2 regions of the Gordonia hongkongensis genome follow, and region 1 is predicted to be linked to the other one. Evidence: riboswitches for the same ligand, from Rfam matches in the RefSeq annotation. Region 1 holds a riboswitch; the other holds the start of a gene.

Region 1 (7,017 bases):
CCCCGTGAGCACCGCACAGTCTGACTTCAGCTGGCCGCAGATCCTCGGCAAGGTCACCGATCGCCTCGACCTCGACGCCGACGAGGCGGCGTGGGCGATGAACGAGATCATGACCGACAGTGCGACCGGAGCCCAGATCGCCGCGTTCGGCGTCGGCGTGAAGATGAAAGGTGCCGCACCGGCGGAGCTCCTCGGGTTGTCCCGCGCGATGCTCGACCACGCGACGCTCGTGGACGTCACTCGCCCGGCCGTCGACGTCGTGGGGACCGGCGGCGACCGGTCGCACACGGTGAACATCTCCACGATGACGTCGATCGTGATCGCTGCGTCGGGCGTCGCGGTGGTCAAGCACGGCAACCGTGCGGCGTCGTCGAAGAGCGGCGGTGCCGATGTGCTGGAGGCGCTCGGCGTCGACATCTCCCTCGACGCCGCCGCGGTCGCGCAGTGCGTGTCGGAACTAGGGATCGGCTTCTGCTTCGCGCCGGTGTTCCATCCGGCGTTCCGCTTCACCGGTCCGCCGCGCAAGGAGATCGGCATCCCGACGGTCTTCAACGTGCTGGGGCCGCTGACCAATCCGGCGACACCCAGCCGGGGGCTGATCGGCTGCGCCTTCGCGGACCTGGCGCCGGTTCTGGCGCGGGCTTTCGCCGAGCGCGGCGGCTCCGCGCTGGTGGTCCGCGGCGACGACGGTCTCGACGAACTGACGACCACCACCACGTCGACGGTCTGGCAGGTCGTCGCCGGGCAGGTGAACGAACTCACCGTCGACCCGACGGATCTGGGGATCGCGCGCGTGGAACTCTCCGCGCTGCAGGGGGGAGATGCGACGGTCAACGCCGCGATCGCCCGCGAGTTGCTGGCCGGGACCACGGGCCCGGTCCGGGACGCGGTGCTGCTGAACTCGGCCGGCGCCATCGTCGCGTTCGAGCAGGAGGCGCCGATGAGCTCGGCGGAACTGACCGATGCCCTCGGCGCCGCGAAGGAGCGGGCGGCCGATGCGATCGACAACGGTGCCGCCGCCGACCTGCTGCAGCGGTGGGCCGAGCTCAGCGGCCGGCTCGCCGCGCCCGCCTGACGGTCACGCTGCCCCGAAATCCTTGTGGGGCGCAGTGTTCGGCGGGTCAGTTCTCGCCGATGGAGAAACCGCCCTCGACGTCGGAGCTGGAGTAGCTGCGGAACGCGATGTGTGTCGCGCTCTTGAGAACCCCGGGTAGCCGGTTGATCTGGCCGGTGACGACCGTCGCGATCTGTTCGTGGTCACGGACCCGGATCTTCGCGATCAGATCGACGTCGCCCGCACAGGAGTACACCTCTTCGACCCCGGGGATGTCGGCGACGGCCTGGGCGGTCTCCGGGATCCGGTGGATGTCGGCCTGGATGAGGACGATGGCGGTGATCATGTCGCCAGCCTAGTGGTGCGTGGCCCTCAGCTCGCCTGCCGTGTGCGAGAGTCGGCGACGGGTCTGGCCGCACGTGCGTCGTGCGCCGACTGCGACCACCCGAGCCGGCGTTCGGCGGAGCCGGCGGGCAGGGCGACCGGCTCACTCGTCGACACGATGCGCGCGCCCGGTTCGGTCATCCAGCGGTACACGAGGCCGACCTCCTCGGCCGGCGCGCCCCGCAGCGGACCGGGGCCCGGTAACACGGTCTCCGCGGCCGCGACGAGCGCGTCGACGACGGGCATGGGCGAGACTCCGCGTCGAGCGCGCCCGGCGGCGGCGAGCCGTCCGTACCGGATGACCGCGAACTGCCAGCCGCGTTCACCGTCGGGCCGGGCGACCACGATCTCGGCGATCGCGCACAGCGCGGCCAGTCGCTGGCAGCGGGCGAGGGCGTCGATCGTGAGCGCGAGACGGTCCCGATGCCGCGCCGCGGTCTCGAACATGTGGGCCTGGGCAAGGTCGGTGAGGCGCGCGGTGAGGCCGTCGAGGAGTTCGTCGGCCTCACCTCGCATGAGCCGGCGGGCCGCGGTGACCCGGGGAGAGTAGTCCGGCACCGTCTGCGGCTGCGCCGTGGCCGCCCGGCAGGACCCCGGCCGCCGCCTCCCATCGGCCTCGGGACACCAGTGGTAGCCCGTCGCGCCGAGCCGTGTCGTGCACGTGCGCAGACCGGCGGCCGCCGAGATCACGTCGGCGACGGTCGCCGCGTTGTTGCGGTTGCCCACCGGGCCGATCGACTCGTCGGTGGGTGTTCGGCTGACCTTGAGCCGGGGGAAGCGTTCCTCGGTCAGGGTCACCCACCAACCCTTGTGCGGCTGGGTCGATCGTCGGTTGTACGCCGGTGCGTGCGCGCCGAGGAGCCGGAGTTCGCGGACGGCGGCCTCCAGGGCGTGGGAACACTCCACGACGTCGACCCGTTGGGCGAGGAGCACCATCTCCGCGATGCGGCGGCGCGGGTCGTTGCCACTGAAGTACGACCGGACCCGGCGGCGGAGGTCCACCGCGGTGCCCACGTAGAGGACCTCGTTCGACGGGCCGCGGAACAGGTACACCCCGGGACGGGCCGGGACATGGTCGGCGAGTGCGCGTTTGGCGCGCAGGCGCGGGTCGGTCTTCGGGAGATACGACGTCAGGTCGCCGACTGTCGCGATGCCCTGATTGCCGACGCGCTCGAGGAGCCGGTGGAAGACCTCCACCGTGGCGCGCGCATCGTCGAGCGCCCGGTGGGTGGGCCGCACGGAGACGTCGAACAGGTCGGCGAGCGCGCTGAGCTTGACCGTCGGCGCCTCGTCACGGCTGAGGATGCGCCGGGCCATGGTCACCGTGCACAGGCTGAGGCTGAACGTCCACGGCAGGTGGAGCCGGATCGCGTTCTGCCGGAGGAAACCCATGTCGAAACGAGCGTTGTGGGCCACCAGGATCGAGCCGCGGGCGAACTCGAAGAACGACGGCAGCACCGACTCGATCCGGGGGGCGTCGGTCAGCATCGCGGTGGTGATGCCGGTGAGGGTCACGATCTGCGGGGGGATCGGCCGGCCGGGGTCGACCAGCGTGGCGAACTCGCCGACCACCTCGCCGCCGCGGATCTTGACCGCGCCGATCTCGGTGATCCGGTCGCGGACCGGGTCTGACCCGGTGGTCTCGAGGTCGACGACGACGAGGGTCGTCTCGAAGAGCGACCGGTCGCTGAACTCGTTCGACGTCTCACCCGTGGCCCCCTGGTCGGCGGCCTCCAGGTCGGCGAAGGTGAGCTGCCCCGCGGGCGAGCCGTCCACGCTGGTCTGCGTCACCCGGCGAACACTAGTTCGATCCACCGACATCGCGACCGCGACGCTCCGACATCGTGTCGTGTGACCCGTGTGACTGCTGTGTCGATCGCTGTTCGACGGACTTGTCGGTGGGCGCCCCTAGTCTCCACCTGGACGTGAGAAATGCGGTCTTCTCACGGTCACACCGACCCGTAACGGGGCCGACGCGGCCCGCCCTCGCCAGATGAGATGGAGATCACATTATGTACGTCGATTGTGCGCGCTGCCCGGCTCGTCCCGTCGCTTGCGACGGGTGCATGATGACAGTGCTGTTTGGTGGTCCGAGCTGGGACGATATGCCGCACGAAGGTGGAGTTTCGGTAACGGCGGCCACCTCGGACGCGGATGCCGAACTGGACCTCGCCATCGACGTTCTGCAGGCTGCTGCAATGGTGACCAGCGCCGCTGCACGATCTGCAAGATCCGCCAAAACCGCAGTTCAGGTGCCGGATCGACGCGCCTCTGTGACCGTCCTCAGGGCAGGCTGAGAAGCGGCCGAGGTTTGGCTGTCTGTCGCCTGGTGGACAGAGCGCATCCGATTTCGTAACCTTTCTGAGACCTTTGCGGAGCGTCCCGCTTCAACAGAAGTGGTCCGCAGTAGTCACCGCTCAATCGCCCTCGCGGGCGAACCGGGGAACCACAACCTTCGGACGGGCTCGTCGGAGCGCATCACCACTGATGCGACTCGGTCGAAGCCGATCCGAATCGGGGTGAATCGCGTTGCCACGCATGAGTGTCCAGTGGATACCTCATGCGCGAAAAACGTGTAGGGCCACTCTTCCGGCCCGAACCCGACAGCTAACTCGGTCGGCGGTAGAGGAAGATCTGAAGGAGAACTCGCTTCGTGGCCAAACATCGTTTGGAACAGCCCAATCGTGGCAGCACGGTCGCCAAGAAGGCGGTGATCGCTGGATCGATCACACTCGGTTCGCTCGCCGCAGCCGCCGGCCCTGCTCTCGCCGCCCCGGTCCACACCCCGCTGGGCACTTTCGAGATCCCGGCCCTGCCCGGCGCGAAGGCCCCGGAGGCCAAGCCCGCGCCTGAGGCCACGCCGGTGAAGAAGTCGCCCGCCGCCACGGTCGAGATCCCCAACCTGGGGCAGTTCACCGTGCCGGGTATCGCGCCGGAGCAGATCCCGCAGCAGTTCCGCCCGCAGGGTGGCGGCGCGCCCCTGGGCCAGCCGCAGCTGACCGCCGGTCAGAAGGCGGTGAAGGCCGCCGAGAGCAAGATCGGTGCGCCGTACTCCTACGGCTCCGCCGGCCCCAACGCATTCGACTGCTCGGGCCTCGTCTACTGGTCCTACAAGCAGGCCGGCAAGAACATCCCGCGCGACAGCTACGGCCAGCTCGGCGGCGGACGCGCGGTGTCGTACTCCGAGGCCAAGCCCGGCGACGTCATGATCTTCAACGGTGGCGGCCACGCCGGCATCTACGTCGGCAACGGTCAGTTCGTCCACTCGTCCAACTACGGCACGCCGGTCAAGCGCGACGCCGTCAAGGAGTGGACCCTGACGGGCATCCGTCGGTACTGACGACAACTGAACACGAACAGACTGAGCACGAAGGTCTCTGGACGGGCGGATCGCGTGGATTGCGATCCGCCCGAACCAGTCCCGGGGGCCGGTCGGCCGCCTAGGGTGGTCGGCGGGACGCGGGGTACGGGTGCAGGGGCCCGGGATGCTCAGGGATCGACGAGCACACACGAGGGAGTGAGTAGACCGTGCTGATCGGGGAGGGGCGTGGTCGCGCGACGCGGCCGAGGATGCGTTCGGGTCCGCTGATGGTGGCGCTCTGTGTCCTGTCGGCGTTCGCCGTTCTGGCACCGACCGTCGCCGGCGGCGTCGGGGACGCCCGTGCGGTGCCCGCGCGCTCGGCCGATCAGCTGCTCGACCGCTACAAGCAACTGGGCATCGACGCGGAGAAGACCACCGAGGCGATGCACAACGCCAAGATCGAGTACGACAAGCAGCGCGGCATCGTGGCGGCGGCCAAGAAAGCCGCGGCCGAGGCGCAGCAGACGCTGGACACCAGCCGCGCCCAGCTCGCCGTGCACCAGAACCGAGTCGACGCGATCGTCCGCGCCAGCTATCAGGGCGCGCGGGTCAGCGGGCTGTACGCCGTGATGGTCAGCGACTCCCCGCAGGCGCTCCTGGACCAGATGTCGGGTCTCGACATGATCTCGCGTCAGGCGTCGGTGGACCTGACCGCGATCAAGAAGGTACGGGCCAGGACCGCCATCGCGAAGAAGGATGCCGAGCGCACGGCGGTGGCCGCCTCCGAGGCGGTCTCCCGCGCCGAACGGGTCCGTGGTGACCTTCAGACGAAGCAAGCCGACCTGCAGCTCCAGGCGATCCAGATCCGGTCGATCTACAAGTCGATGACCGGCAAGCAGTTGGCGGCTCTGCGCGGTCCGACCTTCGACTTCGATCCGCGACTGGTGCCCAAGGGCACCGCCGCCGGACTGATCGCCACCCACGCCGCGCTCACCCGGATCGGTGACCCCTACGTGTGGGGCGCCACCGGACCGAATTCGTTCGACTGCTCGGGACTCATGGTGTGGGCGTTCCGGCAGGCCGGCAAGACCATCCCGCGATCGAGTCAGGCGCAGATGGCCGGCGGTCAGCCGGTCGAGAAGAACGATCTCAAGCCCGGTGACCTGGTCATCTACTATCCCGATGCCCATCACGTCGGTATGTACGTCGGTGACGGCTATGTCATCCACGCCTCGACCTTCGGCGTTCCGGTCAAGGTCGAGCCGCTCGACGAGGCCGGACCGTACAACTCTGCCCGCCGGTTCTAGTCCCACCGGTGACCTCACCGCGCGGGCGCGCCGGCCTCGTCTCGGCCGTGGTCGTTCTGGTCATCGCAGTTGCCACCGCGTGCGGCACGGTCGATGTGCCCGGCGGGCCCGGCTCGTCCGCCGCGCCCGTGTCGTCGAGCACCGCGGTCAACGTCTACGAGCGTGATCGAGCGGCGGGCGTGACGCGGTTGCTTGACGCGCTCACCGAAGCGGTGCGTTCCGGGGATGTGCGGGCGATCGGCACCCTCGTCGACACCGCTGCCACCCCGGCGTTCAAGGACAGATTCGTCACGGCCGCCGCGGGTTTCGCGCCCAGCCGGTTCACGCCGCGGAACGGTCGCAGCGGCACCCTGCGGTTTGCACGGTTCGGTTATCAGCTTGCGCCCACCGAAGAGGCGGAGGTGCTCGTACCCGGTGAGTTGCAGGAGCTCCTCGATGCCGGGGGAGTTCGGACTCGTGGGTCGCTCCGGTGGAGTTGCGCTATGCGCTCGGCGGTGAGGGGGTCCCGGGAGTCGACGAGGCCGAGGTGGTCGTCGGCACCCAGTTCGTGGTCGCCCGCCACGGCGAGGCCTGGCGCCTCGTCGGAGACGCCACGGCCCTGGGAGGAGAACCCGCACCCACTCAGATGTGGGAGCTGCCCGGACTCCAGGTGGCCGACACCGCGACCGCAGGCGGCACGTCGGTGGTCGCCTCGTATCCCCGAACGTCTTCGACGGTGGCGACGCTGCAGCGGGAGCTGCCCGGGGCGGTGGATGCCGTCAGTGACTTCTGGGGCGACGACTGGGATCGCCGCGCCGTCGTGGTCGCCACGGCGACCGACGACGAGTTCGCCGCACTCGTACCCGAGGGCCGAGCGGCGACCGGGACCGCGGCGGCCGCGACCGTGTTCAGCAGCCTCGACCTGGTCCAGCGCACCGCGACCGGACAGCGCATCATCCTGACCCCGGCGGCCCGGGAACTCGCCGCACCGA
Region 2 (7,017 bases), 2.0 Mb from region 1:
CGTGTGGTGCCGCCGACCATCGACCTCCCCCGGGTCAATTCACGGCTGACCACCTTCGGCCTCATCGGCGGCACGATCGTGGGCGGCGCGGTCGCCGCAGCCATCGAGTTCCTCCTCGGCCAGCTGCTCCCACTGCATCTGCCCGGCGCGATGGTGTGGCTGGCCGTCGTCGCCGCCGCCGGCGCCTACCTGTGCATGCGCATCCCGGCGTGGGTCGAGTCCACCGAGGGCGAGATCCCGACGACCCTCACCTACCACGGCGAGCCCGCGCGATCGGCCCCCGGCGACTCCGAGCAGCCGACGAGCGCTCGCGACGGCGCGAAGATGATCGCGGCGAAGATGCGCCAGCCACTCGGACGCAAGGTCGTCGCCGGGTTGTGGGGCAACGGCACGATCCGCATCCTGACCGGCTTCCTGACGCTGTTCGTGGCGTTCTACGCCAAGGCCCAGCAGGGCGACGCCTCGGACTGGACCCAGCTGCTCCTCCTCGGCGCGGTCGGCGCCGCCGCCGGCGTCGGCAACATGATCGGCAACGGCGTCGGCACCCGCCTTGAGCTGAAGAACCCGCCGAACATCGTCGTCGGCGCGACCGCCGCCTGCTTCGTCGTCGCGGTCCTGGCCGCCATCTTCGGCAACATCGCCGCGGCCGCCGTGGCAGCCCTGGTCGCCTCCGGCACCAGCGCGATCGGGAAGGTGTGCCTCGACTCGTCCATCCAGGACGACCTGCCCGACGAGTCCCGCGCCTCGGCGTTCGGCCGGTCGGAGACGGTGCTGCAGCTGTCGTGGGTCTTCGGCGCCTCGCTCGGGGTGCTGCTGCCGCCGACCCTGTGGATCGGGTTCACGGTCGTCTCGGTACTGCTCGGCCTCGGGCTGCTGCAGACGGTGATGACCACCCGCGGCAAGTCACTGGTCCCCGGTCTGGGCGGTCGACGCCCCAACCACGCCGCGCCCACCGTCGCCTTCCGCGCGGCAGATGCCCGATCGGCCACCCGGACCGGTCCGGCGGACGCCGACACCCGACCGCACGCCGCGCGGCCCTCGACCGCCCGCATGCCCACCCGGACCCCGTCGACCGCCCCGTTCGAGACCCGGGGTGAGCGCCCGTACAGCCCCGGCGATCACCCGCCGCCCAACCAGACAGGACAACGTCGTCAGTGATCAGCAGTGGTGAGAAGAAGGCTCTGTCGATCATCGCGATCGTCGTCGTGCTGTTCGTCGCGGTGGTGGGGACGTCGGTGTTCCTGCTGACCCGCAACGCGGCGCACGACGATCAGCCCTACCTGCACGTCGCGGTCGGCGATGAGTTGCACACCGTCGATCCGCGCTGGTGGTGCGACCTGATGCTGACCGCGTGCGATCCCGAGATCACCGCGCCGAACGAGACCGCAACCGTACCGGTGCCGGTGGGTTCGACGATCATGCTGACGGTCTCGAGCGAGATCGCGCAGGGTCCGTGGAACCTCGCGGCGGTCTATCGGACTCCGCGCGGGATCGTCGAGGACGAGCAGCAGCAGGGTGCGGACGACACCTTCACCCTGACGCTCCGGTCGGAACCGGACCGCGTGCTGGTCGGGTTCACCGTGATCTCGGCGTCGGCGCGGCTCACCCCCGCCGACGACGTCCTGCCGCGCGGCGAGCTCGCGGTTCAGACCGCGCCCGCCGCGTAATCGGCCCTAGGAGTCGAGCTCCCGCGCGACGGCACGCACGACTTCGGAGATCCGCTGTGCGGTCTTGCGGTCGGGGTAACGCCCCTTGCGCAGGTCCGGCTGGACCTTGCCCTCGAGCAGGGTGATGAGGTCGGCGACCATCCCGTGCAGTTCGTCGGGGGTGTGCCGCTTCACGTCCTTGCGGGCGGCTTCGCGCACGTTCTTGGAGACGCTGGGTGCGGGTTCGAGCACTTTCACGCTCAACGCCTGCGGGCCGCGACGACCGGCGGCCATGCCGAACTCGACGCGCTGGCCCGGCTTGAGCGCCTCGACTCCGTCGGGCAACGCTGCCGAACGGACGTAGACGTCCTCACCGCTCTCCTGGGAGAGGAAGCCGAAGCCCTTGTCCGCGTCGTACCACTTCACCTTGCCGGTCGGCACTGTGCTCACCCTCATCTGTTCTAGATCTGTCGAAAAACGACCCGTCACGACAAAAGACGCCGTCACCCATCTCGCGGCCCGGACGGCGGAAGACCGTGCGAGCCCAGACGGATGCAAGGCGCCTGCTTCGGACCATCTTAGCCAACGCCCCGCCGCGCGGTCACACCATTACCCGGCGGGCACGGATCGCGCGGCGTCGCACCGGCCGGCGTTGCACTACCGTGGCGGGTATGCAGAAGACATCCTCCCCGCGGTTGCTGCAGGCTGCCGGGGTCGTGTTCATGATCGGAATTCTGGCGATCGTGGCGTTGTTCCTGACACCGTTGGTGACCGGCGGCGACACCGCGCCGACCGCCGTCTATCTGCTGACCATGTGCGCACCGCTGGGCTTCGTCCTGGGCCTGGTGTACGCACTCCGTGCCGGACGCCGAGCCAGGTGAGGACCGTGACCACAACCATCGACACCACCCCCGATCTCTCCCCCGTCTCCGACGGGCGGGCGCTGCGCGACGCGTACAGCTGTTTCCCGTCGGGCGTCGTGGCGGTGTGTTGCGAACAGCGTGACGGGGATTCGACCACATTGATCGGAATGGCCGCGAGCTCGTTCACCACCGTGTCGCTCGACCCGCCGCTCGTCTCGGTCTGCGTCCAGAACACCTCGACGACCTGGCCGCGGATCCGTACCGCACCGGCCATCGGGGTCAGCGTGTTCGCCGGCGACCAGATCGAACTCTGCAAGCAGCTCGCCGGGTCGTCGGAGCACCGGTTCGACGGCATCACGCCGCTGAGCACCGATCGCGGGGCGGTCTTCGTGCCCGACGCGGCCGCCCACCTGTCGTGCACGATCCACAACGAGATCCAGGCCGGCGACCACACCGTCGTGTTGCTGGAGATCGAGACCTTGCGCGCCGATCCCGACATCGAGCCCCTGGTCTTCCACGCCAGCACCTTCCGCGCCCTGGAGGCGCGCACGGACCCGACCCGGAAGTGAGTCGCCCAGCACCATGAGCACGGTCGGCCTCGGACTGCCGCTGCCCCGCTCCCCGCGGGAAGCAGCGACCTCCGACGCGCCCACCGACGGGCCGTTGCTCGACACCTTCGGTCGGGTCGCGAAGGATCTCCGGGTCTCGGTCACCGACCGCTGCAATCTGCGGTGCTCGTACTGCATGCCGGCCGAGGGCCTCGACTGGATGCCCACCGACCAGGTGCTCTCCACCGACGAACTGATCCGGGTACTCACCGTCGCCGTGCGCGACCTGGGAATCGAGCGCATCCGGTTCACCGGCGGCGAACCACTGCTGCGCCGCGACCTCGAGGACGTCATCGCCGCCGTCGCGGGCCTCCCGCAGTCGCCCGAGATCGCGATGACGACGAACGGACTCGGACTGACCCGGCGGGTCGGCGGTCTGGTCGACGCCGGCCTCGGCCGTATCAACATCTCGCTGGACACCATCGACCCGGCCCGCTTCGCCGAGATCACGCGCCGGGACCGTCTGTCCGATGTGCTCGACGGCCTGGCGGCGGCCCGCCGCGCCGGGCTCGACCCGGTCAAGGTCAACGCCGTGGTACCCGACCGCAGCGACCTGCCCGGAGTCCCCGACCTGCTCGCCTACTGTCTCGAGCACGGTTACGAGCTGCGCATCATCGAACAGATGCCACTCGACGCCGACCATGCGTGGCAGCGAGCACAGATGGTGACCGCACAGGAGATCCTCGCGACCCTGCGGAAGCGGTTCACCCTGCTGCCCGACCCTGCGCCACGTGGGAGCGCGCCCGCCGCCACGTGGCTCGTCGACGGCCACCGCGGCGCGCACGGCCCGGCACGCGTCGGGGTGATCGCGTCGGTCACCCGGCCGTTCTGCGGGGACTGCGACCGCACCCGGCTCACCGCGGACGGATCACTGCGCAACTGCCTGTTCGCGACGTCGGAAACCGACGTGCGGCACGCGTTGCGCACCCTCCCCGACGACGAGATCGACGCCGCCCTCGCGCGCCTGTGGCGCGCGAACATGTGGGCGAAAGCGGCGGGCCACGAAGTGAACGCGGCGGGCTTCACCCAACCGGATCGGCCGATGTCGGCGATCGGCGGCTAGGCTCGCGTCCGATGCAGCTCACAGTTCGCTTCTTCGCGGCCGCGCGCGCCGCGGCCGGTGCCGAGGAGAAGGTGATCGACGTCGACCCGTCGACCCCGCTCGGCGCCCTCGAGGGCATCCTCGCCGCCGGAAACCCCTCCCTCGCCACGGTTCTCGAACGCTGCTCGTATCTGCGCGACGAGATCGCGTTCTCCGATCGGACGCGTGCGCTCGGCACGTGCACGACACTCGACGTCCTCCCCCCGTTTGCCGGTGGCTGACGCCACACCCGGCCTGTGACCTTAGTCACATCACGGTGCGGTAACAGGATGGGCACGGGACGGCTACTAACCCGTTGAACTGGGATGACGGCCGAAGTGGGTCGGAAGACCCGGATCCAGGCCGAAAATCGCTTGCGTCCAAGCAGGTGATTCAGTCCAACGAACGACGTACTGTTCGAAGCGTCCTCCTCGGAGGTCACGACACAGCAACCAAGACATAACGTCCCACCGGCCGCGCCGAGCCTCGTTCCGCCGGTGGGAACGACAAGCAATCTAGGAACGAGGACGGGGGACCCAACCTCATCCCCTGAGACCGGGCACCACACCAGGTGTCCTCGGGGTTAAGTCCCGGAAGTCGCGGCGACCACCACGACGACCCGGGACCGAGCACCTCTCGCTCGAACCCGACAGCTGACCTCGTAGGCGCGTGGAGAGAGGAAACACAGACATGTCCGGACGTCATCGCAAGCAGACGACCAGCACGGCCGCCAAGACCATCACCAAGGTCGCCCTCACCGGCGCGGTCCTCGGCGGCGGAGCAGCCCTCCTGGGCACCGGTACCGCCAATGCGGCCACCGACGCCGAGTGGAACCAGGTCGCGCAGTGCGAATCCGGTGGCAACTGGGCCATCGCGACCGGCAACGGCTACCACGGCGGCCTGCAGTTCTCCCCGAGCACCTGGACCGGCCACGGCGGCGGCGAGTTCGCCCCGACCGCGGATCAGGCCTCGCGCGAGGAGCAGATCGTCGTCGCCGAGCGTGTGCTCGGTTCGCAGGGCAAGGGCGCCTGGCCCACCTGTGGCACCGGCCTGTCGGGCTCGACCCCGCGCAGCGCGCCGACCGACACCCCGCGTGAGATCGCCCCGGTGCTCCCCGGCGGCAACGGCAGCGTCGATCTGGCGAAGACCACCGAGGACGTCGCCAACCAGGTCACCGACGCCCTCACCGAGGCCGGCGTCAGCCCCGAGATCAAGAACCTCTGGCAGGCGGCCAAGGACAGCGGCGTCACGCTGAACCAGGATCAGATCAAGCTGTTCAACGACAACAAGCACCTGCTGCCCAACCCCTGATCGCCGCTCGACGCCTGATCTGGGACCCAGACGAAGGGCCCCGCACGATGAACCATCCGTGCGGGGCCCTTTTCCATTGGTTTCGACAAGCTCAACCAGCGGGGGGTCAGCTCAACCAGCGGGGTCAGCTCAACCAGCGGGGTCAGCTCAACCAGTGGGGCGGGGTCAGGCCGAGTTGACCCATTCGTCGGTGCCGTCGTCGAAGAACTGGTGTTTCCAGACCGGCAGGCGGGCCTTGACCTCGTCGACGAGGCGCGAGCAGGTATCGAACGCCGCCCGACGATGGTCGGCCGCCACCGCGACCACGAACGCGATGTCGCCGATGACGAGGTCGCCGACCCGGTGGGACACCGCGACCGCGCGCACCCCGTCGACCGCGGAGACCTCCGCGACGACCTCGGCCAGGACCTTCGTCGCCGTGGGATGCCCCGAGTAATGCAGCGCGGTCACGGTGCGGCCGCCGTCGTGGTCGCGGACCGCGCCCACGAACCCGACCACCGCACCGGCTTTGCCGTCGGCGGCGTCGATGACCATCGCCTCGTGGTCGGCCAGCGTGATCGGCTCGTCGACGACCGCGGTGTGCACCACGTGCGAGCCGGCCTCTCGGGTCATCGGTGGTCGCCTCCGCGGATCTGATCGAGCGCGTGGTGGACGACCCCGGCGAGGACGCCGAGCCCGTCGCGGACCCCGCCGGTCGAACCGGGCAGGTTCACGACGAGGGTCGTCCCGGCGATTCCGGCGAGTCCGCGTGAGAGGACCGCGGTGGGCACCGTCGGCAGCCCAGCCGAGCGGATGACGTCGGCCAGACCCGGGATCTCGACGTCGAGGAGCGGGCGGGTCTGTTCCGGAGTCCGGTCCGTGGGCGTCAAACCCGTTCCGCCCGTGGTGATGACGAGGTCGACCTCGGCGCAGATCGCGGCGCGGAGGGCCTCGCCGACCGGCGGGCCGTCGGCGACGACGTCGCACTCGTCGACGGTGAAGCCCTGCTCGACCAGCCAGGCCTCGATGATCGGTCCGGACCGGTCTTCGTAGACACCGCTGCTGGCGCGGTTCGACGCGACGACGACGCGCGCGACACGGGAAGAATTCCGGTCAGTCATGAGCCGGGTCAGACGGTTCGCGGTACCAGTCGCCGGATTTGCCGCCGGTCTTGGCGAGCAGGCGGATGCCGTCCATCTGCGCCCGTCGGTCGACGGCCTTGACCATGTCGTGGAGTGTCAGCCCGGCGACTGCGACCGCGGTCAACGCCTCCATCTCCACACCCGTCTGGCCGGAGGTGGCCACGGTCGCGGTGACCTCGATGGTGTCGGCGCCGATCGCGAAGTCGACCTCCACCGACGACAACGCCAACTGATGGCACAGCGGGATCAGCTCGTCGGTGCGTTTGGCCGCCATGATCCCGGCGATGCGCGCCGTGGCCAGCACATCTCCTTTGGGCAGCCGCGACTCGCTCAGGAGACCGATCACCTCGGCGGTGGTGTGGAACGTGCCAGCGGCGACGGCGCGAC

Evidence for each region. A riboswitch is a leader RNA that binds a small molecule or an ion and turns the genes downstream of it on or off. The one in region 1 is predicted to bind cyclic di-AMP.
Region 2: it holds a riboswitch for cyclic di-AMP, as region 1 does, so the genes downstream of both, MVF96_RS06140 (transglycosylase family protein) here and MVF96_RS15090 (C40 family peptidase) in region 1, are expected to answer to the same signal.

The regions. Positions count from the first base shown of each region.
Region 1 covers NZ_CP095552.1:3,342,786-3,349,802, reverse strand. The annotation lists gene trpD (anthranilate phosphoribosyltransferase) at 5-1,075, shown strand; gene MVF96_RS15105 (Lrp/AsnC family transcriptional regulator) at 1,122-1,400, opposite strand; gene MVF96_RS15100 (DEDD exonuclease domain-containing protein) at 1,427-3,259, opposite strand; gene MVF96_RS15095 (hypothetical protein) at 3,505-3,735, shown strand; cyclic di-AMP (ydaO/yuaA leader) riboswitch at 3,843-4,075, shown strand; gene MVF96_RS15090 (C40 family peptidase) at 4,092-4,778, shown strand; gene MVF96_RS15085 (NlpC/P60 family protein) at 5,009-6,046, shown strand; partial or broken gene MVF96_RS15080 (hypothetical protein) at 6,055-7,017, shown strand, end outside.
Region 2 covers NZ_CP095552.1:1,352,680-1,359,696, reverse strand. The annotation lists gene MVF96_RS06175 (MFS transporter) at 1-1,158, shown strand, start outside; gene MVF96_RS06170 (DUF2771 family protein) at 1,155-1,667, shown strand; gene MVF96_RS06165 (cold-shock protein) at 1,674-2,087, opposite strand; gene MVF96_RS06160 (hypothetical protein) at 2,318-2,527, shown strand; gene MVF96_RS06155 (flavin reductase family protein) at 2,533-3,078, shown strand; gene moaA (GTP 3',8-cyclase MoaA) at 3,092-4,180, shown strand; gene MVF96_RS06145 (tumor necrosis factor receptor family protein) at 4,192-4,440, shown strand; cyclic di-AMP (ydaO/yuaA leader) riboswitch at 4,698-4,882, shown strand; gene MVF96_RS06140 (transglycosylase family protein) at 4,889-5,509, shown strand; gene MVF96_RS06135 (molybdenum cofactor biosynthesis protein MoaE) at 5,675-6,121, opposite strand; gene MVF96_RS06130 (MogA/MoaB family molybdenum cofactor biosynthesis protein) at 6,118-6,609, opposite strand; gene moaC (cyclic pyranopterin monophosphate synthase MoaC) at 6,602-7,017, opposite strand, start outside.